DNA from 3 places in the Paenibacillus litoralis genome. Region 1 is predicted to be linked to each of the others. Evidence: riboswitches for the same ligand, from Rfam matches in the RefSeq annotation. Region 1 holds a riboswitch; each other region holds the start of a gene.
What was found. A riboswitch is a leader RNA that binds a small molecule or an ion and turns the genes downstream of it on or off. The one in region 1 is predicted to bind cobalamin.

Region 1 (7,301 bases):
AAACGTTCGCCAAGGACGGCTTCAAGCTGACGCCGGAGCTGCTGAAGGCGCATATTACGCCGCGCTCCAAAGTGCTGCTTCTCAGCTACCCGAGCAATCCGACCGGCGGCATCATGACGTACGAGGATATGCTGCCGATCGCGAAGCTGGTCGAGGAGAACGACCTGATCGTCATCTCCGACGAAATATACGCCGAGCTTACTTACGGCCACAAACACGTAAGCTTCGCGGCGATGCCGGGCATGAGAGACCGGACGATACTCGTCAGCGGCTTCGCCAAGGCGTTCGCGATGACGGGCTGGCGTCTCGGCTATGCATGCGGACACCGGGACATCCTGTCGGCCATGCTGAAAATTCATCAATACACGGTCATGTGCGCTCCCGCCATGGCGCAGGTGGCAGCTCTCGAGGCTTTGCGCAACGGCAGAGAAGAGAAAGACCGGATGATGGAGTCTTACAACCAGCGCCGCAGGCTTGTGGTCAAGGGCTTTCGCGACATCGGACTCGAGTGTCATGAACCGGAAGGCGCCTTCTATGCGTTTCCTTCGATCGAATCGACGGGCCTCAGCTCGGACGAATTCGCCCAGCGCCTCATTTTCGAAGCGAAGGTAGCGGTCGTACCCGGACATGTTTTCGGCCGCGGCGGCGAAGGCTTTATCCGCTGCTCGTATGCGTCTTCGGTCAGCCAGCTGACGGAAGCGATCGACAGAATGGGTAATTTTTTGAGGAGGTTGGGCTCGTAATCACGATAGCGCGCAATCGTATCTGCACTTTATAAGAATCATCAAAGACCTGACATCGCCCCCGAAGGGCAGTCAGGTCTTTTTTAATGGATGTGAGAATAAGTAAAAAATAACATTTATCAACAAATATCTACTTGAAATTTTTCGTATAATTGGCTTTTTGACTCATATTCTGGCATTAATTCCGGGAAAATGATAGAATAGTCATAGGACAAGCTAAATTCACATCGAACTTTTGATGGAACTGACGGAATTACGGTTTGCTCGCTCTGTACAAAGTGATTAGGGAGGGGATTGCGATGGCTTTGGTCCAGCATTACGTTACAGGTTCCAAGTATGTTCCTCTCATCCGCGAGAATGACCCTCAGCCGCCCAGCTTGTACAGCAATGCCGCCAAACGAACGCATGAAGCGCTCTTGGAAGAGGAGCTCGACTATCTTCGCCGACAGCTCGAGAAGATGATCCGCCAGGAAAACTCGCTTACGTCCGATGCCGTTGTTGAAATGAGCAGAATGCTTGATAGAAAGATCAACGAGTACAACCAATATATAACGAACATGCGCACGAAGAAAGCCGAATAGGCATAACCGAGAGCCCGCCGCGAGGAAGGGCTTTTTTATTTGCGCAGTCTGCAGCGGTCGCGGCGCACAGGCCGGAATCCTTTCCCCGGAACGTTTGCTATTATTATGCCGGATTATGAACCTGCGGCCGTTCCGGTACGTATGAATAGGTGCCGGGAAGCCAATGCGGGAAGGCTTAGATTGATTGGCGGCAGAAAGCGGTTTTATGCTATTCTAGAGGTACGGAAATTGAGGAGAAGGAGAGCTAACAGAGATGAGAAAGAAATGGCTGACGGGGTTTATGCTGCTTGCCGTTTTGGTTGTGGCGCTTGCCGGGTGCGGCGGCCCTAAGGCGGATGTGATCGTTTTCGTGATGACCAACAACGTGCCGATCGACGGAGATAAAATGGCGGAGGATTTGAAGGCGAAGGTAGGCGAAACGCCGACGACCGACGTTCTGACAAGCCCGATGTTCTCGATGGACAAGCTGTTTGTCGAACTGGCTGCCGGAGACAGCGATCTGTTCGTCGTTCCGAAGGAGCAGTATGAAGCCTTTGCGAAGCAAGGCGGACTTGTGATTCTGGACGAGCTGTTCAAGCCGGAGGACTATCCGGGGGGCGTCGTTGAAGCGCCGGTCGATACGGGCAGCAAGGAGAAGAATCAGGAGCCGAAGCTCGAAAAGCATCTGTATGGCATCCCGATGAACGAGACGAAGTGGTTGAAAGACAGCGGTTACCGCGGCAAGGAAGAAATGTATGCGTTCGTCCACCCTCGTTCGAAGCAAGTTGAGGAGACGAAGGATATTTTGAAAAAACTGTCCGAGAAATAAAGGCCGGAACGTACCCGAAATCCTTGCGGCATGCGAGGAAGCTTAGCGTTTGGGCGGCCTATTCATGAAACAAGCTGTGAAAATAATCGTTGTCACCCACCGGGAAGTGTCCTATAATCGGGGATGAAGATTGGACGCTTGAAAAGCAGTTGAATAGCGATTGTCGCCGATAGGTGCGCAGCAGCCGCATGGTTGCCGCGTTAAAAGGGAAGCCGGTGTAAGTCCGGCACGGTCCCGCCACTGTAATACGGGGACGCCTCACGACGCCACTGTTCGTAACGAATGGGAAGGCGAGGCTGTCAGCAAACCCGTAAGTCAGGAGACCTGCCTATTGGAGCTAGCTTGCGAAATCCTTCGAGGAAAAGGATCCGGCTTAACGGAAAGTCGCTCATGGCTTCAGCAATACGCCATGCCAGTAACTTTATCCCTGTTTTGTCGTTCCCTCTGTCCTGCCGGATGGAGGGTTTTTCGTTTATATGCTCATGAACGTTCGCGCGCATTCAAACGCTTGTCAGGCTCCTCTCGCAATCTAGGAAGCAGAGAAGGGGAGAAATGGCGACATGCAAGAGAATACTCGGGTAACTAAGCAGCAAGAAAACCGCAAACAAGAACGCAAGGGTTGGAATTTCGGAAAAGCCGCCATGACCGTTATGCTTTCCGTCGTTTTGGCGCTGAGCCTGTTCGGCTGCGGCAGCAAGGAAGAGGCCAAAGGGCAGGTCAGCTCGCCAGGCAAGTCCGAAGGAACGTCGCAAAGCCCGTCGCCTAGCGCATCCGTGAAGCCGGCTGCCGCTCAAACGAAATATCCGCTAACGATTAAGGATGCCACGGGAACGGAAGTAACGTTCGAGAAGGCGCCCGAGAAAATCGTTTCGCTCGCGCCGAGCGAAACGGAGGTTCTCTTTTCGGTGGGAGCGGGAGATAAGCTGATCGGCGTCGATAAATTCAGCAACTATCCGGAGCAAGCGAAATCGAAGCCGCAGGTCGGCGACACGAACACGAACCTGGAAACGCTGATCGGCATGGCGCCGGACGTCGTATTCGCGAACTCGATCAACAAGAAGGTCGTGGAGAAAATCCGCGAGCTGAAAATTAAAGTGTTCATGGCCGATCCGAAAACGCTCGACCAAACGATCGCACACATCGAAGAAATCGGCACGATTATGAACAAGCAGGATGAAGCGAAGAAAACGGCGGATAAAATGCGCACCGACAAGCAGAAAATCGTCGATGCCGTAAAAAATGCTCCTAAGAAACGGATTTACATGGAATTTAATCCGGGCTGGACGGTCGGCGACGGCGAGTTTATGGATGAGCTCGTGAAGCTGGCGGGCGGCGAGAACGTAGGCGCAGGCAAATCGGGCTGGTACAAAATCGATTCCGAAGCCATCATCAAGAAAAATCCGGAGATTATCGTATATTCGTCCGGCGGCAACGTGAAGGATACGGTGCTGGAAAGCATTAAGAACCGTCCGGGCTGGGATCAGGTCGACGGCGTCAAAAACAAGAAGCTCGTTCCGATCAATGAAGATATCGTTAGCCGCGTTGGCCCTCGTTTGACGGACGCGCTGCTCGAAATTGCTAAAGCCGCACACCCGGATCTGGTGAAATAACGGTTGGTGAAAAGATGAAAAGAAAGCTGTTTATTTACGGAGGAGCCGCTATTGCGCTCCTCTTGTTTTCCATAGTGGTCAGTTTATCGCTTGGTTCCGCCAACTTGCCCGTAGCCGAGGTGTGGCGTATTTTGCTTCATAAAATTCCCGGCCTGAGCGGGCTGGTGACCCCCGACTGGCAAGCGAGCAGCGAAACGATCATCTTGAAGGTCAGACTGCCGCGGTTAGCGCTCGCCTTCGTTGTTGGCGCAGCGTTGGCCGTTGCGGGAGCCGGCTTTCAGGGCGTGCTTCGCAATCCGCTGGCCGATCCGTATACGCTGGGGGTGGCCACAGGCGCTTCAGTCGGCGCTTCGGTCATTATATTGACAGGAATGCAAACCGCCATGGGACAGTGGACGATACCGCTAGTGGCTTTCGTAACCGGTATGCTTACGCTTATTGTCGTGTTCAGGCTTGCCGGTACGCAAGGAGTCATGCGGCTGGAAACGCTTATTTTGTCGGGCGTCGTCGTGCAGGCGTTTCTCGGGGCTTTCGTTTCGTTCATGGTAACGTTATCCAAAAGCGTCGTGAATGAGATCTTATTCTGGCAAATGGGCAGCGTGGCGATGCGAGGCTGGTCGTATTCCGGCATCGTGCTGCCTTACTTGGTCGTGGGTACGGCGATCCTGCTCTATTTCGGACGTTCGCTGAACTTGCTGGCGCTGGGGGAACGGCAGGCGGCGCATCTGGGAGTCAACGTTTCGCGAACCCGGCTGGTCGTGCTGGTCGTTTCTACGCTGATGACGGCGGCAGCCGTTTCCGTTTCGGGCGTCGTCGCTTTCGTCGGCTTGGTGATTCCACATCTCGTCCGGCTGATCGTCGGACCCGATTACCGGCTGATCATTCCGCTTTCCACAATCGTAGGCTCCGTCTATTTAATATGGGCCGATACGCTGGCGCGTCTCGTGCTCAGTCCGAAGGACATTCCGCTCGGGATCGTGACGGCGCTGCTCGGCGCTCCGTTCTTCGCCTACTTGCTCAGCAGGCAGAAAAAACGGTTAAGCGGATAAGCAGGATACGAAAGGAGGGGAACCGATGATTACGTTTCGCGAGGTGTGTAAATCGTTCGGAGGCCGTTTAGTGCTTGCCGGCGTTAGCTTCGAGGCGAAGCAGGGAGAGATGCTCGGCATTATCGGACCGAACGGCGGCGGCAAATCGACGCTTCTTCGTATCATGTCCGGAGTCGATGAAGTGACGGCGGGCGAGGCGGAGCTGGATGGAAAGCCGGTAGGGCGATACAGCCGCAAGGAATTGGCGCGCTGGCTTGCCGTGCTGCAGCAGGACGCGCTACCGCCGGTAGGATTTACCGTTCGCGAGGTGGTGGAGATGGGGCGCTATCCGTTTCAAAACTGGCTGGGCGAGGACGAGCGCGACGCTGCGGAATCGATCGATCAGATCATAGAGCGGCTGGGGTTGTCCGCGCTGGCGGAGAGAACCCTCGAGCATTTGAGCGGCGGGGAGAGACAGCGGGTGGCGCTAGGCAAAGCGATGGCGCAGGAGCCGAAGCTGCTGCTGCTCGACGAGCCGACGACGTATCTCGATATCGGATATCAGGTGCAAATGATGGACTATATCCGCAGCTGGCAAAAGACGACGGGTTTAACCGTAATTGCCGTGCTGCACGACCTGAACGTGGCGGCGCAATATTGCGACCGTCTGCTGGTCTTGCACGAAGGTGCGGTGGCCGCTCTGGGAGCTCCCGCCGAAGTGCTGGACGCTCCGCTCATCGCCCGCGTGTATGGGACGGAGCCGCTGATCGTGCCGCATCCGGTAAGCGGCGTACCGCAAATTTTGCTGCAATCGAAGCTAATGGCTTAAAATAGAAGCGGGACTATGCTAGAATGTCTTGTCTGCCTGATTCAAGTTGATCGGGAACGTCTATTCGCCCCGTTGACGACAGTAACGTAATGGTTCTCGCGGGGAGTAGCTTGGAGGTATCGATGATGAATATAGAAGAAATGATTGCCCGAATCCGCCCGCTAGACGAGCAGGCGATGGCTGAAGCAGCGAAGCATGCGGATCAATTGACGAAGCCTCCGGGAAGCCTCGGGAGGCTGGAGGCGGTAGCCCGTCAGGCTGCAGGCATTACGGGAGAGAAAATTCCCGCGCTCGATCGTAAAGCGGTCATTGTTATGGCGGGGGATCACGGCGTTTGCGAGGAGGGCGTCAGCGCGTTTCCGGCAGAGGTGACGGGGCTGATGATGATGAATTTCCTGAATGGCGGCGCCGCCGTTAACGTGTTTGCGAGACATGCGGGGGCGGATGTGGTGTGCGTCGACGTGGGCGTCAACGCGGACGTGGAGCATCCACAGCTCGTCTCTAAGAAAGTAAGGCGCGGAACGGCCAATATGGCGCAGGGACCGGCCATGTCGCGGGAAGAGGCGCTGCAGGCGATTCAAGCCGGCTGCGATATTGTCGGCGGATTGGCTGACGAAGGCTATCGCCTATTCGCCACGGGCGAAATGGGCATCGGCAACACGACGCCAAGCTCGGCTATTTTGAGCGTGCTTGCGGGCACGGACGTAGCCGTAGCCGTCGGCAGGGGAACCGGAATCGACGACAAGCGCTGGAATCACAAGCAGGATGTAGTACGCCGGGCTATCGCCGTCAATTCGCCGGACGCAAGCGACCCGCTTGACGTTCTGGCCAAAGTCGGCGGCCTCGAAATCGCCGGGCTTGTCGGCGTTATTCTGGGCGCGGCGGCCAGACGCTGTCCGGTCGTCATCGACGGTTTTATTTCTACGGCGGCCGCGCTAGTGGCAACCCGTCTTGCGCCGCAATCGGCGGCGTACATGATTCCTTCGCATTTGTCGAACGAGCAGGGGCATGCGGCTGCTCTTGAAGCCATCGGTCTTGCCCCGATGATCCAGTTGGATATGCGGCTAGGCGAAGGCACGGGTGCGGCCTTATGCTTTCTTTTGGTGGAAGCGGCTTTGAAAATGATGCGCGAAATGGCAACGTTCGAAAGCGCCGGCATTCCGGGGGCATAAGCGTTGCGGCGAAAAGTCGGGAATTGCCGGGAGGTTTACCTATGCTTGTTTTAATAACGGGAGGCGCGCGCAGCGGCAAAAGCTCGTTTGCGGAGCGCTATGCCGCTCATCTGGGCTCCACAGGCACCTACATTGCAACCTGCCAGCTGTATGACGACGAGATGCGGGACAGGGTGAACATGCATAAGCAGGACCGCGAGGCGAGCGGCTTTCCTTGGACGACGCTGGAGGAGCCTTACGAGCTGCCGGCATTGCTTGACGAGCTGAGCGCCGGCGTCTCCGGAGCGTCTCCGATTGTGCTTGTGGATTGCTTGACGCTTTGGTTGTCCAATTGGCTGCTGTCCGAGGAGAACGAATCCAAGGCCGAGACGACTGCCGCGAAAATGAGGGAGCTCGTTGACGCAGCCGGACGTTTTGACGGGATTTTGCTTATGGTAACGAATGAGGTAGGGAGCGGGATCGTGCCCGAGTACAAGCTTGGCCGGGTGTTTCGGGATTTGGCCGGGCAGTTGAACCGCCGGCTCGCCGAG
Region 2 (7,301 bases), 600 kb from region 1:
GCCTCGCCGATCGGGCCATACGCCCAGCTCGCGATCTCGCCGGCATCCGAATACCGCTTCGTCAAATCCATACCGCCCGCCGCTTCCAGTCGACTGGCCGCATACGCGACGAACGATGTGAAGTGGTTCGTCTTGATCACGAGATCGTTGCCTTTGACGAAAGCATACGTGATTTTCTCGCTGCCTTTGGTCGCTTGTTCGCCCTGTTCCTCGGAATCATACATAACGATCGGCGTAAATGTACCGTCTTCGATAAACCCGGCCTGCTGCCCTTTCCCTCCCTTGATCGTCAAGGTAAGCGGCTTGTCGAACAAGTACGACTGATTCGAGCCTCCCATGATGAAGGCATGGCTTATTTTCTCCAGCCGATCGCCGGTATGTAAGCTCCCCTTGACCTGCGCCAACAAGGACGCATCTTCGGCATTTACCGTCGTAAAGAGCTCGATGCCGCCGTCCCCCGCCTTCAGCCTCGTGCCCTTGTCGATGACAAGCGAGAGCTCCCCTTTCTGTACCGTAATCATCGGGATGCCGTCTTGAACATCCTTCACATTCAGAATGACCTTCGGCTTCACATCGGGAATCGTCAGGGTAATATTGTCGGTTCCTTGCTGCTGCTTCGTGATGGTTTGGATAAAATCCTTTTGCAAATCCGCCGGTACGGCAATGATAGGCGTCTTGTCACCAGGTTTTGTACTCGGGTCTATGCTCGGATTCGGGCCTGGGTTTGGGTTGGGGTTCGGGCTTGGGTCTGTCGGCACATAAGGGGGTTCTCCCAAATCCTCGCCCAAATTCGTCGTATACCGCCACTGGACGGTATCGCCGCCCGAAAGGATGTAAACGCTCGCCCCATAGTTCGGATAGGTACCGTTTACGTTGTACATCCATCCGCTGCCGCTGCCATGGTCGAACTCGCCGTCTCCTGCGATGGATTGCACATAGACGCTATTGTATTTCGGAGTCCATGTAAAGGCGTAAGGGATGCTTCTTGCATTCAGCTCTCTTTGCAGTACGCTCCATACCGTATCTCCGGACTGCAGCTCCACGGATGCGGGATTCATGACATATCCTTTATGGATTGTCGCTTTATCTACGGATAGAGTGACATGCTTTACAGGCTGAGGGTCGGTTCCTCCGCCTTCGCCCGGCGTCCCGACAACGTTTGTTGCGAATGCAACGAAGTCGGTAAAATGCTTGGTCTTAACAATTAGATCGTTGCCGCTGTCAAAGGCATACTCGTTCTTACCGCTGCCGCTTCCATCCGAATCGTTTGCAAACTTCTGTATGGCGCGGGCCGTCCCGTTCTGGATATATGCGGCATCTTTCCCCTTCATCCCGGAGAACGTTAACGTAATGAACCGATCGAACGTAATGCCCGACGTACCGCCCATCTTGAACGCGGCGGCAATCGAATCGAGTTTCTTTCCATCCGGAACGATACCGTTGACGAGCTGCCGGACCGTGTCCGTTACGTCCGCCTTCGATAACAATTCAACCGAAAGCGGGCTGCCGCTGACGAGTGACGTCCCTTTCGGGATATGGGCCGCTGTGCCGCCTCTTACCGCCGAAATCGCCGGAAGGCCGGTGTTGGCGGGCACATTCAGTTTAATGGTTGATGACGAATCGCCCGGAACTTGGACGGTTATGTCTTTATTCGAATCCGCTTCGGTAATTGATAACGAATATACGTACCCGCTAGGCGGAACGTTTACGTTAGGCCGATCCCCTGCAGACAAAGCCATTTCGATCTCGTCGAGATTCCCCGGCAGCGGGAACGGAAGCACGTCCGTCATATCGTAAAGCCGATTGGCGGCTTGCGTCATCCGATTGAAAGATACGAGCGCATAGGTCCCCTGATCGGTCGCCATGCTATTTGCTTTCGTTTCCGACATGACATGCTTGAAGCCGCCCTCAGGCGCGACGAATGTCAGCAGAGCGTCAACCGCCGAATGGCCGTTTTTAACAAATCTCGGATCGGAGGAAGGATTGAACCCGATTTCCGATACCGCGGCGATAACCTGCGAGATGCTTTCGCTGTTTACGGTCCCGTAACTCGCAAATCCGCCTGTTTCGTTCTGAACGGAAGACAGCCAAGTAAGCGCGCGTTCTACTGCGGCAGCCACTTTATCGTTCGTTAAATAATAGGGAGCAAGCGCCTGCAGGGCCATTGCCGTCAAGTCTACATCGGCCTTCGCGACCCCGAGCGCCCAACCGCCCGCATTCGCCGTATCTTTGTTGACTTCCTTGCTCAAAATATAATCAATCAGCTTCTCGCGAGTCGCTTGATTCTTCCCTGCGTCAGCCGCAGGAAATTCGTAATTTACGGCATTCATGGCGATTAGCGCAAAAATCGGCCCGTTAATGCCTTGCTTCAGGACGTAATCGTAATCGGACAGCGCTTTGGTTATATCGTAGCCCGCAACATCCCGCGAATCGATGCCGATGGAAGCCAGGCCAAGGATCAATCTGGCATGTTCCGTACTTTTGTTTTTGTCCAGGACACCGTTGTTTTTGGCCATCAATTCCTTGACCTTGTTTACGATGTTCTTATAGTAGGTCATGTAGTAGCTGTTCGGCACCGAATAATTTCCGCGGGCCAGAGATAGAATCGACCATTCTCCCCCAAGCGTTCCGAAGGTCGGATTCGTCACCGTGCCAAGCATATAGGCAAGATTTTTATTCAGCTGGTCGTTCGTAACGGCCCCGATGTTGTAGTAGACCGTGAAGATTTGCTTAACCCGATTGCCCGAGGCATCCGCCGCCGTTATGTCGATCGTATTCGTTCCATCGATCAGATCGGCATGGAATACTCCGCTCGTTCCCGGAATCGCGTTACCGTTTACTTTTACTTCCGGAACGATGCCGGATGTGACGTTGTCCGTTGCGCTAGCTTGGAAGGAAATCCGTTTGGTTGTAAATTCTTGTTGATCCGATAAGCCTTGAATCGACAATTCCGGTTTGACATGGTCCCATCCCAATTCATTGTCCAGCTTCGACATCACAAGATCGACGTTAGCTTGCGTGCTCTCCATATTTGCGAGTACGCCGTACGCTTGCTCGTACGAAGACCTGACGGCAGGATCGGCCAGCAGCGCATCCTTATTCGGGGCGCTGTTGATCTTCGCGATTACCGCCGTTAACGCGTCTTTGTTGGCGGTATCGATATAGCCGGAGCCCCATGTATTCCCAAGGTCGGAGCCGAACCCATAAACGGTGAATTGCGTACGAATGACGTCTCCGTCTTCGGGAATGTAATCCGAAAAGCCGACGTTAGGAAATACATTGTTGACCGCGTACATCCAACCGGACATCGGCGTATAGTCGAATTCCCCTAACCACTCCGGGTCCCTTTTGGATTCGATTTGTCCACCGCCTAAGGCGACTTGGTCGACGATGTATTGGGGCACATATACGCTGCTCGTAACATCCTTGACCTTGGACAGATAAAAGTAATGTTCGGCGGTTCCCGTGTTCTTTATATTGTTCTGGCCGAGCTCGCGTACCAGCAAGGCGGCCCCGTTGTCTCCTTCGTAGAACGGCACCTTCATCGGTTCCCGGTAATAGCCTTGACCTAACGTGAATATCTCTACCGACAGGGTGACGAATCCCTTCGGCCCGGATCCGGACTCTTGGGCGTAGGTCTTCCATGCGTTTATTTGGAACATGGATAAGAACAGGCTGACAATCAGCAGCCAAGTAAATAATTTACGTTGCTTCACTTTCTTTCCCTACCTTTCACTTCTAAAAATCGCAACAAGAATAACCGCCATTTGGCACCGGACGTTTACCGAAATATGGATAATATGCTTTCCAACATAAAAAAACCCTTAACTTGAAAACGTTAAGAGGCTATCTCCATGGAACGCAAAAAGAAGCGGTCACGAAATAAACACCCCCCTATCTCTCGTAGAGCAATCGGTGTACCTCCCAGGCAGGTCTTCTGACTCGAGTATCAACGCCCTTGCAGCCTTCCCGGTTTATTCACCAGTGGCATCCAGCAAGAACTCCTCTCATACAGCGGCGGGACCGTGCGGGATTCTCACCCGCTTCCCTTTTAACCAATCCATGATTCCCTATCGAACTGCATCATCATGATTGGCACCTGAGTAGCTTATATTCAATTTTCCTGCTAATCATATCTTATAAGCCTTCATTTGTCATTTAGAACTGCGGTCGCTTGGCGTCCCCGGCGGCCAACAAGTAAAGATAGTGTAAATACACGTAAAGATCGTGAAAGGTAAAAGTCAGAATATTTTTTATAATACAGCTAAGCATATGGAAGATATGCCGAAAAACGGACTAGGGGGCATCTTCATGAAGAAAAAACATGTACTTGGCAGCGTCCTCGCCTTGTCGCTCGTATTTACGACAGCGCTTGCAGGATGTGCGTCCAAGCCGGAAACGGATGCGGACAAAGGCAATGCCGGCGGCACGGCCAAAACGGGCGGAACGCTGGTCGTCGCACGGAAGGCGGACGCGAACAATCTGGATCCGCAGTTCATCACGAACATTCCGTCGTCCAACTACATTTTCGGCAAAGTGTACGAGGGGCTGATCAAAACCGACAAAAACATGGAATTCCAGCCTTCGCTCGCAACGGAATGGAAAGCGGTTGACGACGTCACTTGGGAATTCAAGCTGCGCAGCGGGGTTACTTTCCACGACGGCGCGCCGTTTAACGCGGAAGCGGTCAAGAAAACGTTCGAACGGGCGCTCGATCCGAAGGTCAATTCGCCGCTCGCGGGCAAATTCTCGATGGTAAAAGAAATCAAAGCCGTCGACGAGCACACGGTGCAGTTCGTTCTGGCTTATCCCTACACGCCTCTGCTCTCCATTCTGGCAAGCAACGAGGGCAGCATTCTGAGCCCGAAAGCGATCGCCGAGCAGTCGGACAAGCTGGCCAAAAACCCGATCGGCACCGGGCCGTTCAAATTCCAGTCGTGGACGCCGGGACAAGAGATGGTACTGGTCAAAAACGACGGCTACTGGGGCGAAAAGCCGAAGGTAGACAAAGTCCAGTACAAAGTCGTGCCGGAAGACACGACGCGCGTCGCGATGGTCGAAGCCGGCGAAGCGCAAATCGCCGACCAGTTGCCGGTTACGGAGCTAAACCGCGTTCAATCGTCGTCCACGCTGGCCCTCGCGCGGGCGGAAGGTCTCGGCGTCGAATATATCGGCTTTAACACCAAGAAGAAGCCGTTCGACGATGTACGCGTCCGCCAAGCGGTCGCCCATGCGATCGAGCGCGATTCCATTATCAAGGGCGTATTCAATAACGTAGGCAGCCGGACGCTGACGGCGCTCTCGCCGAAAATGCCTGGCTACAACTCCAGCCTTACGGATTACGACTACAACATCAATAAGGCGAAGCAGCTTCTGGCCGAAGCCGGCTACCCGAACGGGCTGAAAACGTCCATCGTCACCGACGACCGCAAAGAGCGCGTAAACGTGGCCGAGGTTCTGCAATCCCAGCTGAAAGGAATCGGCATCGACCTCGAAGTGAAAGTCGTGGAATACGGCGCTTATCTGGATATTACCGGCAAGGGCGATCACGCCATGTTCTATGGCGGCTGGGGCAATGCGACCGGCGATGCGGATTACAACCAGTACAACGTGTTCCACAGCAGCTCCCACGGCAGCAAAGGCAATCTTGCATTCTATACGAATACGCAAGTGGACAAGCTGATTGAGGAAGGACGCCGCGAGAAGGACGCACAGAAACGCAAAACGATTTATGGGCAAGCCCAGGAAATCGAAATGAAGGAAGCGCCGGTCGTGCCGATCCGCACGATCGACCACATTGCCGTTTCCTCCAAAAGCGTCAAAGGCTTCTGGCTCAATCCGATCGGATATTTGATGCTGGATAACGTTACCGTGCAATAACAGTGTGCGACAAAAAGAAAGATGGCATGCGCCTCAAGCGGCGTGCCATCTTTTTCGTTTCTGCTTTATGCATCGCTATCGGACATTGCTAACTTCGCTTTAACGAAGCTTAGCATTCCGCCCCCGACATTTCATTCGTGTACATCCGCTTGTATTCCTGCGGCGACACCTTCTCCGCCGTGGCCGGCGCATAATGAAACTGCAGCGCGCGGCGGCGTTTGTCCGAGAAATTATACGCCGTGCCGTGCACCAACTGCCCGTGGAAAAACAGCGCTCCGCCGGGCTTCAGCGGCACGATGACGTTGCGCTCCACCGGCACGTTCGCATCGCAAATTTGCCAGTCGCGGACCGCATAATGCGGAATGCCGCCGTCCATATGCGAGCGCGGAATGACCTGCATGCAGCCGTTCTCGACGCCGGCTTCATCGAGCGCGATCCAGACGCCGACGACCGGCTTCCCGTAGGTTAAACCGCCGTAAGCCATATCCTGGTGCCAAGGCTTCTCGCCTCCCCCGAACGGCGGCTTCAACAGCGCCATATCCTGAATGAGCTTCGGCTTTTCCCCCATCAGCCGCTCCACTAACGAGACGATGTCCGGATGATACGCGATCGCCCTAAGCGCTTCCGAATGCTCGACAAACTCATATATTTTCCGTACGGCCAGCTCTTTTTCCTGATTCGTCGAAAGCGTCTCCCTCGGCTTCGTATACTGAATTTTAAACGCAGACTTCTCCGCAAAAAGATTGTCCATAAGCGCTTGCACCGCGCCGGTTATTTCCGCTTCCCCCAGCACGTTATCGGCCGCTAAAAATCCCTGCCGTCTATATTCCCTTACCTGATCCTCGCCCATTTCCTTCATGGAGCCGTAGCTTCGGTGGACTTTGGAATAACTGTAAAGCAAGCGGTTGATCTCTTCCGGCGTTTCCAGCTTCTGTTTCATCGTTAACCCCTCCGGCTTGGAAAATAGGATTCGTTTCCTTGCTTTCAGCTTACGATTTTCCCGTATTCCGGAGAATGGCAGCAACTGCGCTTTTTTTGTATGTAAATGCATAACGGTTCTTTTCAGCCTTGTGTTATTCTAGGAGGGAAAGGAGGGGTTCCCGATGAACGAAGCGGTTGTCCCTGATCCGTTCGGCTATCTTGCTTTCCATAGCGGCATGAACTGCGGCAAAGCGCGCTGCGAGCCCGGCTGGAGCTGGCGGCCGGCTCCGATGCGCGATTTTGACCTGTGGTATGCGCTGAACGGCACAGGCGAGATCTTCATTAACGGTACGCCGCACCGCGTGCATAAAGGCGCCTGCTTCCTGCTCCGTCCCGGCGACCGGGTATCGGCGACACAGCATCCCGACGACCGGCTTGGCGTTATTTTCATCCATTTTAGCGTGACGGGGCCGCGGGATGTCCCCTTGGATCCGGAAACT
Region 3 (7,301 bases), 360 kb from region 1:
CCGCCCGGTCCGGCGAAGTCTCTTCGGGAAAGCTGCGTCTGCCGTCGTCGTTTGCGCCGCCGCTGCAGCCGCCGGCCGCCAAGAGGGCGATGATCGCCCCTATCGTCATTATTTTGTTCATGCTGCGATATCTCCTTCCGCGGGCCGCCGCCCGTCCGGTGAACCGACAAAACAAAGGCAATTGAACGTTCGTATACGTTTAATATGGAGACGCCGGCAGATTGCTATTCATCAAAAGCCTCCGTTTGGCCAAATTAGCAAATTTTACGCATTGTGTTCGTCCGCTTCCATTCTGCACAATGAAAGGAACGGCTTCCTGCCTGCTGCGCTTGCGAGGGGAAGCCGAACTTTACTTTATTGAAGGGAACGAAACGATGCTTAGACGATTTCAAAAGATGACGGCAGCCGGCCTTGCGGCCGTTTCGCTTCTCGCTGCCGGTACGGCATATGCCGAAGCGGGCAAATTGAACATGTCCTATTTGTATTTTGGGAGCACGCAATCTTACGTACAGTACGTTGACCGGAGCAACGGCGCTCTGCAGACCGTATCTCCGAGCTTTTTCGATTTGACGGACGATGGCCGTTTACAGCTATCCGATAAGCTGGACGCCGGATTCGTGGAACAGATGCATGCGCGCGGCGTGAAGGTCGTTCCGTTTCTAAGCAATCACTGGAACCGGGCCCAAGGGAAGAGCGCTTTGCAGAACCGCGCCGCGCTGGTCGATCAAATCGCAGAGGCGGTCGCCAAGTACGGCTTGGACGGCATTAATGTCGATATCGAGAACGTGACGGAAACGGAACGGGACGCCTATACCGATCTGGTCAAAAGACTGCGCGCCAAGCTTACGGCGGGCAAAGAAGTTTCGGTCGCCGTCGCGGCCAACCCGAAGGGGTGGACGGCGGGCTGGCAGGCTTCGTACGATTATGCGGAACTGGCCGAAGCAAGCGATTACTTAATGATTATGGCGTATGACGAGACATACGAAGGAGTGCCGGAAGCCGGGCCCGTCGCAAGCCTTTCGTTCGTTGAGGAATCCATCCGGTATGCGCTTACCCAGGCTCCGGCGGACAAGCTGGTGCTGGGCATTCCGTTCTACGGACGGTACTGGCTGGCGGGCAGCTCCACGAGCGGAACCGGCATATCGAACGAACAAGTGGAAGAAGCGATCGCCCGGTTCGGCGGGACGACGCATTACGACGAGAAAGCGCAATCTCCATGGGCTGCTTTTACCGTTCCGGCGGGAGATGCTCCCTTCGAGGTCAACTATGCGCCGCTGGCCCCCGGCAGCTATACGGTGTGGTATGAGAATGACCGTTCCATTCAGCAAAAGCTGCGCCTTGTTCAAAAATACGGGCTCAAGGGAGCTGGAAGCTGGAGCCTGCACCAGGAAACGAAGGCGACGTGGGATTACTTCTCGATGTGGTTGAACGGCGTCTATTTTACCGATATGATCGGTCACTGGGCGCAAAAGGATGTCATGGCCATGCTGGATCAAAAGTGGATGGTCGGCGTTGCCGACGACCGTTTTGCGCCGGAAGCGCCGCTCACGCGCGCTCAGGCCGCGGCGATCCTCGTTAGAGCGAAGGGCCTCGCTTCGGCGAAGCCTGCGGCGGCGAACCCGTTTGCGGATGTACCCGCAGGCCACTGGGCGGCCAAAGATATTGCGGTAGCGAAAGAAAACGGGCTGATCGAAGGGACGGGAGCGCGGACGTTTGCGCCGGATCAGCCGATTACGAGAGAAGAGATGGCGGCCATGCTGGCGCGGGTAGCCGGCGTTTCGTCTTCCGCTGCGGCGAAGAGCCGGTTCAGCGACGTTTCCAGCGGGCTATGGTCGTATTCCGCGATTAACGCGATGACGGAGCAGCATATTCTCGAAGGCTTCCCGGACGGCACGTTCCGTCCCAAAGCGCAAATGACGCGCTCGCAAATGGCGGCTCTTATGAACAGGGCGGCCGTCTGGTTTCGGAAACTAGCGGAGGCCCGGTTAAAGGCAATATAGCGGATCCAAAATAGTAATGGACAAATGGCGACAGGAATACTATAGTATTAGCTTGGCAATTAAATACGATGCACGGAAAAGGTGCAAGTCAGTCGAACGACGGGCTTGCTTAATAGGGAAGACCGGTTAAAAGCCGGCGCGGTCCCGCCACTGTAAATGAAGAGCGACTCTTTAACAAGCCACTGGCCTTGAGCAAGGCCGGGAAGGCGAAGAGAAGCGATGACGCATGAGCCAGGAGACCTGCCTTTTTCTGTATGTTTCTAATTCTTCGGGGGGTGGGAATAAGGAAACGATTGCGAGCGTGTGCTGCCAATGCTTTATTTGGCGCTGCATGTCTTCTTTTTCGCGTATGTACGATCTACGGCCACCCTTATGCGAGGGCGGCCTTTTTTGCTGTCTTTTATGCGCTGTCCGCAATGAATGGGCTGAAATTATGGGAATAACGCCTTCAAAGTCCGATAAGCTCATGAAACTATCGTTATGATTCCATTAAGGAAAGAGGATTACATTGATGAGTTATCGTTATGTGCACAAAAAAGCTTTCGCCCTTATGATGTCCTTCCTGCTTGTATTGTCGGTGATCGGCACGTCGCTTGTTCCCGCTGCGAAGGCCGGAGCCGCTCCTGCGGCAGATCCCGTTCCGGCGGTAAGCGTCACTCAGGCTATCTATGAAGCGGCAAACCAGATCGTCAGCGGCGGCGTTGATTCGGATTGGGAAGCGGTTGGACTCGCTAAGGCGGGAAGAACGATTCCCTCCGGTTACATAGCCGACTTGGAGCAGCGGGTAAAGGACATTTATCCGATCGTTACCGAGTACGAAAGGATTTCTTTAGCTATTGCCGCGGTTGGCGGCGATGCGACTTCGTTTGGCGGTACGAATCTCATTGAACACATATACAACGACAGCATGCAGCAGGGCGTGAACGCTTTGCTTTTCGGCTTGCTGGCTTTGGATTCCCGGCAATACGACATTCCGGATGACGCGACTTGGAGCCGGGATAAGCTAGTGAGCGAAATCCTGTCGAAACAGAAAGCGGACGGCGGCTTCGCGTTCTTCGGTTCGACGAGCGATCCCGATCTTACCGCCATGGCGCTTACGGCGCTCGCACCTTATACGAACAAACCCGAGGTAAAGACGGCCGGCGAGAAAATAACCGAGTGGCTTTCCCTTAATCAAGAGCCTCATGGAGGCTATAATTTATGGGGAACGGATAGCAGCGAAAGCGTGGCTCAAGCCATTATCGCGCTTACGGCGAACGGCATCGACCCGACGGGCGAACGGTTTACGAAGCAAGGCGTCGATCTGCTCGATAAGCTGATGACGTTCCGTAACGCGGACGGAGGCTTCTCGCACGCGCTGCCGGGCAGCTCGGACGGCATGGCGACGGAGCAAGCCCTGCAGGCGCTCGTCGCTTACGATACCTTCACGAAGGGCGCCGGGCGTCTTTACAGCTTCGCGCCGTTAACGAACGTAAGCCTTCAGGTAGAAGGACCGCAAAGCGCGATCGCCGAGGGCGACCAAAAAGCGGTTACGGCGCTGCAGGCTTTGGAGAAGCTGGCCAAAGAGCGGAATATTCCGATCGCCGTTACGGATTCCTCGTTCGGTAAATATGTGTCCGCCATCGCCGGCGTAACGGCAGCGACCTACGGCGGCTATGACGGCTGGCTGTACGCCGTTCAGCGCGGCGGCAACTGGGATTATCCGATGGTCGGCATGGCGGATTACGGCTTGAAGCCGTCCGATCGAATCGTCGTCTATTACGGGGACGGCGATACGCAGCTGGTCAAAGCGGTTTCGGTGCAGCCGGAGCAGCCGAAGGCAGGCGATCGGTTTACGGTATCGGTTACGAAAACGTCCTTGGATTGGATGTCCAACCAGGAAGTGGTCGTGCCTGCTGCAGGCGTGCAAGTAGCGATCGGCAGCAAACATGCAACGACGAATGAGCAGGGAATCGCGACGTTCGAGAACGGTGTGCCGGCTGGCGCCTATACGGCTGTCATTACCGGTTACCGCGACAACAAGACACCGCTTATCGTCCGCAGCACACAAGCGCTGACGGTCGCCGTGAAGCCTGTCGATCCCGGCAATAATTCCGGTAGCGGCACGTCTTCTCCAAGCGCTGCGCTTCCGCCTGCAGAAGCCGTCGACGACTTTGCCAAGATCGCTTTGCCGGCGGACAATACGAAGCCGGTCGATCCGGCAGGTATAACGACGTTCATTAAAAACGCTGCCGATAAAATGAGCGCGGAGCAAGCCGAGCAGCTTCGCAAGCTGCTTGCGGACAATAAAGTGCAGCTTAGCCGTGCGGCGGCATCCGATGCCGAAACGGTAATTAGCGACGCCAAGGAAGAAGTGCGGCTTGTCGTGCCTGCCTCCGCTTTGTCTCAAAGCGTAACGATCGGCATTGCAGAACTGCCGTCGGACCGCCCCGAGCTCGTTTCGGGCTTGTACGATTTCACGCCGGACGGTACGACATTCGCCAAGCCGGTCTACCTTTCCATTAAGATTTCTTACCTGACGGATAAGCCGGAAAACTTGGCGTTCGTCTGGCTGGACGAAAAGACGGGACGCTGGATCCCGGTTCCTGCGGTATTCGATGCCAGAACAGGCGTGATTACGGGAAAAACAACGCATTTTACGAAATATGCCGTCATCGATAAAAGCAAACTGGCGAATGTGTCGGTTGCCGAGGAGCGTTTTGCGGACGAAGAGCTGATTTCCTCTTGGGCTTCCGCAGCCGTCCATAAGGCTTACAAGCTGAAGCTGATGACGGGGATGAGCGATACGGAGCTGAGGTTCGCCCCAAATCTGGAGCTTACGAGAGCGCAATTCGCGGCGATTTTGCTGCGTATGCTGAACGAAGCGCCGGCGGCGGACGCGAAGCCTGTGTTCAAGGACGTCGAGGCGGATACCTGGTATTTCGGATATGTGATGAAAGCGAAGGAAAAGGGAATCGTCGACGGCGCCGCACCGGATGCATTCCTGCCGGAGAAAGCCGTTACCCGCGAGGAAATGGCGGTCATGCTTGCAAGGGCGTATGGCCTTACCGCTTCGTCTTCGTCGCAAACGTTTGAGGACCAAGCCGAAATCGCGGACTATGCGCTTCCTTTCGTAAGGGCCGTTTATGAGAGAGGCATAATGGTCGGGGACAACGGTTATTTCCGTCCAGGCTCGAAGGTTACGAGAGAAATGGCTGCCGTAGTGGCGGTGAACGCCGTTCAAGACTAAAAGGATGGAACGAAGAGGGCGGAAGCTCCTTCGTTCCTTTTCTTTTGTGTTGAGGGGAACGGTACTATGCCGAATTTCTCATGTTTACCTTCCCGGTAAATTGCCAATCCTGTAAGAAGTGCGGAGAGGCATTTTTGCATACGGAGGGTGTCTATATGAATAAACGGAATGCGGCGGCCGGTTTTCTGCTGCTTTGCGGAGCTATGTTATCCGGTTGCGGAGCGGCGAAGGAAACGTCCGCCCAGATGGATTCGGGCAACGGCATGGTGCATGTCGGCATCATGAATACGAAAGGCGAGTCGATCGGATCGGCGATGCTGAGCGAGAAAGCGGACGGCGTGCACATCTTAATCGAGGCGTCCAAGCTGAAACCGGGTTTACATGGGTTTCACATTCACGAAACGGGCAAATGCGATCCGCCGGAATTTACAACAGCGGGCGCGCATCTGAATCCGGAGGGCAAGCAGCACGGTTTCGAGAATCCGAAAGGGCCGCATGACGGGGATCTGCTGAATTTGGAAGTAGGGTCGGACGGCACGGTGAAAGCGGAGCTTGTCGACAAGCGCGTGACGCTCGTCAAGGACAAGCCGAACTCGCTGCTGAAAGCTGGAGGCACGTCGCTGATCATCCATGAAGGTCCGGACGATTACAAAACCGATCCGGCAGGGAACTCGGGCGCGCGCGTGGCGTGCGGAGTCATTAAATAGGACAATACGCCAAAAAGGGACGGCGGCAGCCGTCCCTTTTTTCTTACTTTATGCGCCGAAGCTCCGCGATATCGGCTTCTTGAGATACGGAGCGAATGGATAGACGCTCCAAAATTTTTTGCTGCTCCTGCTGGATGGACAGCATGATTCGCTGGCCTTCCTTAAGCTCCGTTATATCGCTCTGCATGGCAAACTGTCCGTCTTTGAGCGAGGTTATGTCGCCATGCATGCGGTGAACATCCATAGCCATCGCATCGAGCTTGGCGTCCGATTCGTCTTGCCGTTCGCGAAGCGCACGGTAGATTTGGTATAGTTCCGACTGCCCGGCTAGCAGGGAGTTAACGTCCGTTTTCAATACTTCTACGTCATTCTGGATGCGGTCGACTTTGTGAAGAATCAGGTCAAGCTTGTCGCCCATTTTGTTTCGCTCCTTAACGTATACTCTCTTTCAAGTATAATACTTTTCGGGTGCGAAACAAAGATAATATTTTCCATATTCCGACAAAAAGATATTTATGAATATCTTTTTGTGTATTATTCAGTCCTTGCGCCGGCGTTTTCGTATTTGGCGAGCTTGGCGCGCATGTGATTGATCTTTGCGCGAACGGCAAGCTGCTCTTCTTCGGTCATCCAAACGTCTTTTGCCGCTTTGACATCGGGTTGACGGTCATAACGGTAAGCATCGGAGGCGAACGCGGCATCGTGCTGCGTGAACCCGGCAGAACTTACCGGCGCCTTAGGAACTAGAACAGCGGCTGCAAGATAGAGGAAAAGGAACCCGCCTCCCGAAAACAATACCGCTGCGACCGTGCCCAGCCTTACCAAAGTAGGATCTACGTTGTAGCGTTCGCCGATTCCTCCGCATACACCCGCTATTTTCACATTGTTATTGGACCGGTAAAGTTTATTCATCGTTTCCATCACCTTTCGTTCTTGTCTATGTTCACATTGTATACGGATTTCGTATCAGGCAAAACGGACCGGCGGCGGTTTCGCGGACTGGACTTTAGTCGTAGACGCATACGGCTTATGGTCGCATTTCTTCCTTGGTTGCCGGCGGATCGGCGCAACAAAAAAAGCCCCTCCTTTGCAGCGGAAGGGCTTGCCGTTAAAGCGTTAAGGGAACCTTATTTTGCTCCCAGCAAATCTTTGAACTGGCTGTAATCGATCTTTTCCTTGTCGAGGAACGACACGAGGCTTTTGTAATCCCGCCGCGGCGTTGCCAAAATATAGCCCTCGACGCAATGATCGCGGGTCACTTCGGGCGCGTTTTTCTCAAGGGCGACCTGCCCGATTCTTGCTGCGATCGAATGCTTGGCGATATCGCGGAACGGTCCGGGCACCGGCGCGACAAGCTGGTCGAGA

Region 2: another riboswitch for cobalamin. It lies ahead of ACKGJP_RS03465 (S-layer homology domain-containing protein); the one in region 1 lies ahead of ACKGJP_RS05985 (ABC transporter substrate-binding protein).
Region 3: another riboswitch for cobalamin. It lies ahead of ACKGJP_RS04435 (S-layer homology domain-containing protein); the one in region 1 lies ahead of ACKGJP_RS05985 (ABC transporter substrate-binding protein).

What each region holds. Positions count from the first base shown of each region.
Region 1 covers NZ_CP176395.1:1,414,352-1,421,652, forward strand. The annotation lists gene ACKGJP_RS05970 (aminotransferase class I/II-fold pyridoxal phosphate-dependent enzyme) at 1-743, shown strand, start outside; gene ACKGJP_RS05975 (aspartyl-phosphate phosphatase Spo0E family protein) at 1,043-1,324, shown strand; gene ACKGJP_RS05980 (hypothetical protein) at 1,578-2,132, shown strand; cobalamin riboswitch at 2,287-2,479, shown strand; gene ACKGJP_RS05985 (ABC transporter substrate-binding protein) at 2,693-3,742, shown strand; gene ACKGJP_RS05990 (FecCD family ABC transporter permease) at 3,757-4,791, shown strand; gene ACKGJP_RS05995 (ABC transporter ATP-binding protein) at 4,817-5,599, shown strand; gene cobT (nicotinate-nucleotide--dimethylbenzimidazole phosphoribosyltransferase) at 5,725-6,771, shown strand; gene cobU (bifunctional adenosylcobinamide kinase/adenosylcobinamide-phosphate guanylyltransferase) at 6,813-7,301, shown strand, end outside.
Region 2 covers NZ_CP176395.1:811,144-818,444, reverse strand. The annotation lists gene ACKGJP_RS03465 (S-layer homology domain-containing protein) at 1-3,716, opposite strand, end outside; cobalamin riboswitch at 3,910-4,118, opposite strand; gene ACKGJP_RS03460 (glutathione ABC transporter substrate-binding protein) at 4,312-5,880, shown strand; gene ACKGJP_RS03455 (phytanoyl-CoA dioxygenase family protein) at 5,990-6,820, opposite strand; gene ACKGJP_RS03450 (helix-turn-helix domain-containing protein) at 6,984-7,301, shown strand, end outside.
Region 3 covers NZ_CP176395.1:1,049,703-1,057,003, forward strand. The annotation lists gene ACKGJP_RS04425 (polysaccharide deacetylase family protein) at 1-121, opposite strand, end outside; gene ACKGJP_RS04430 (glycosyl hydrolase family 18 protein) at 375-2,000, shown strand; cobalamin riboswitch at 2,063-2,263, shown strand; gene ACKGJP_RS04435 (S-layer homology domain-containing protein) at 2,512-5,229, shown strand; gene ACKGJP_RS04440 (superoxide dismutase family protein) at 5,385-5,936, shown strand; gene ACKGJP_RS04445 (hypothetical protein) at 5,980-6,354, opposite strand; gene ACKGJP_RS04450 (PspC domain-containing protein) at 6,471-6,848, opposite strand; gene ACKGJP_RS04455 (DUF2621 family protein) at 7,064-7,301, opposite strand, start outside.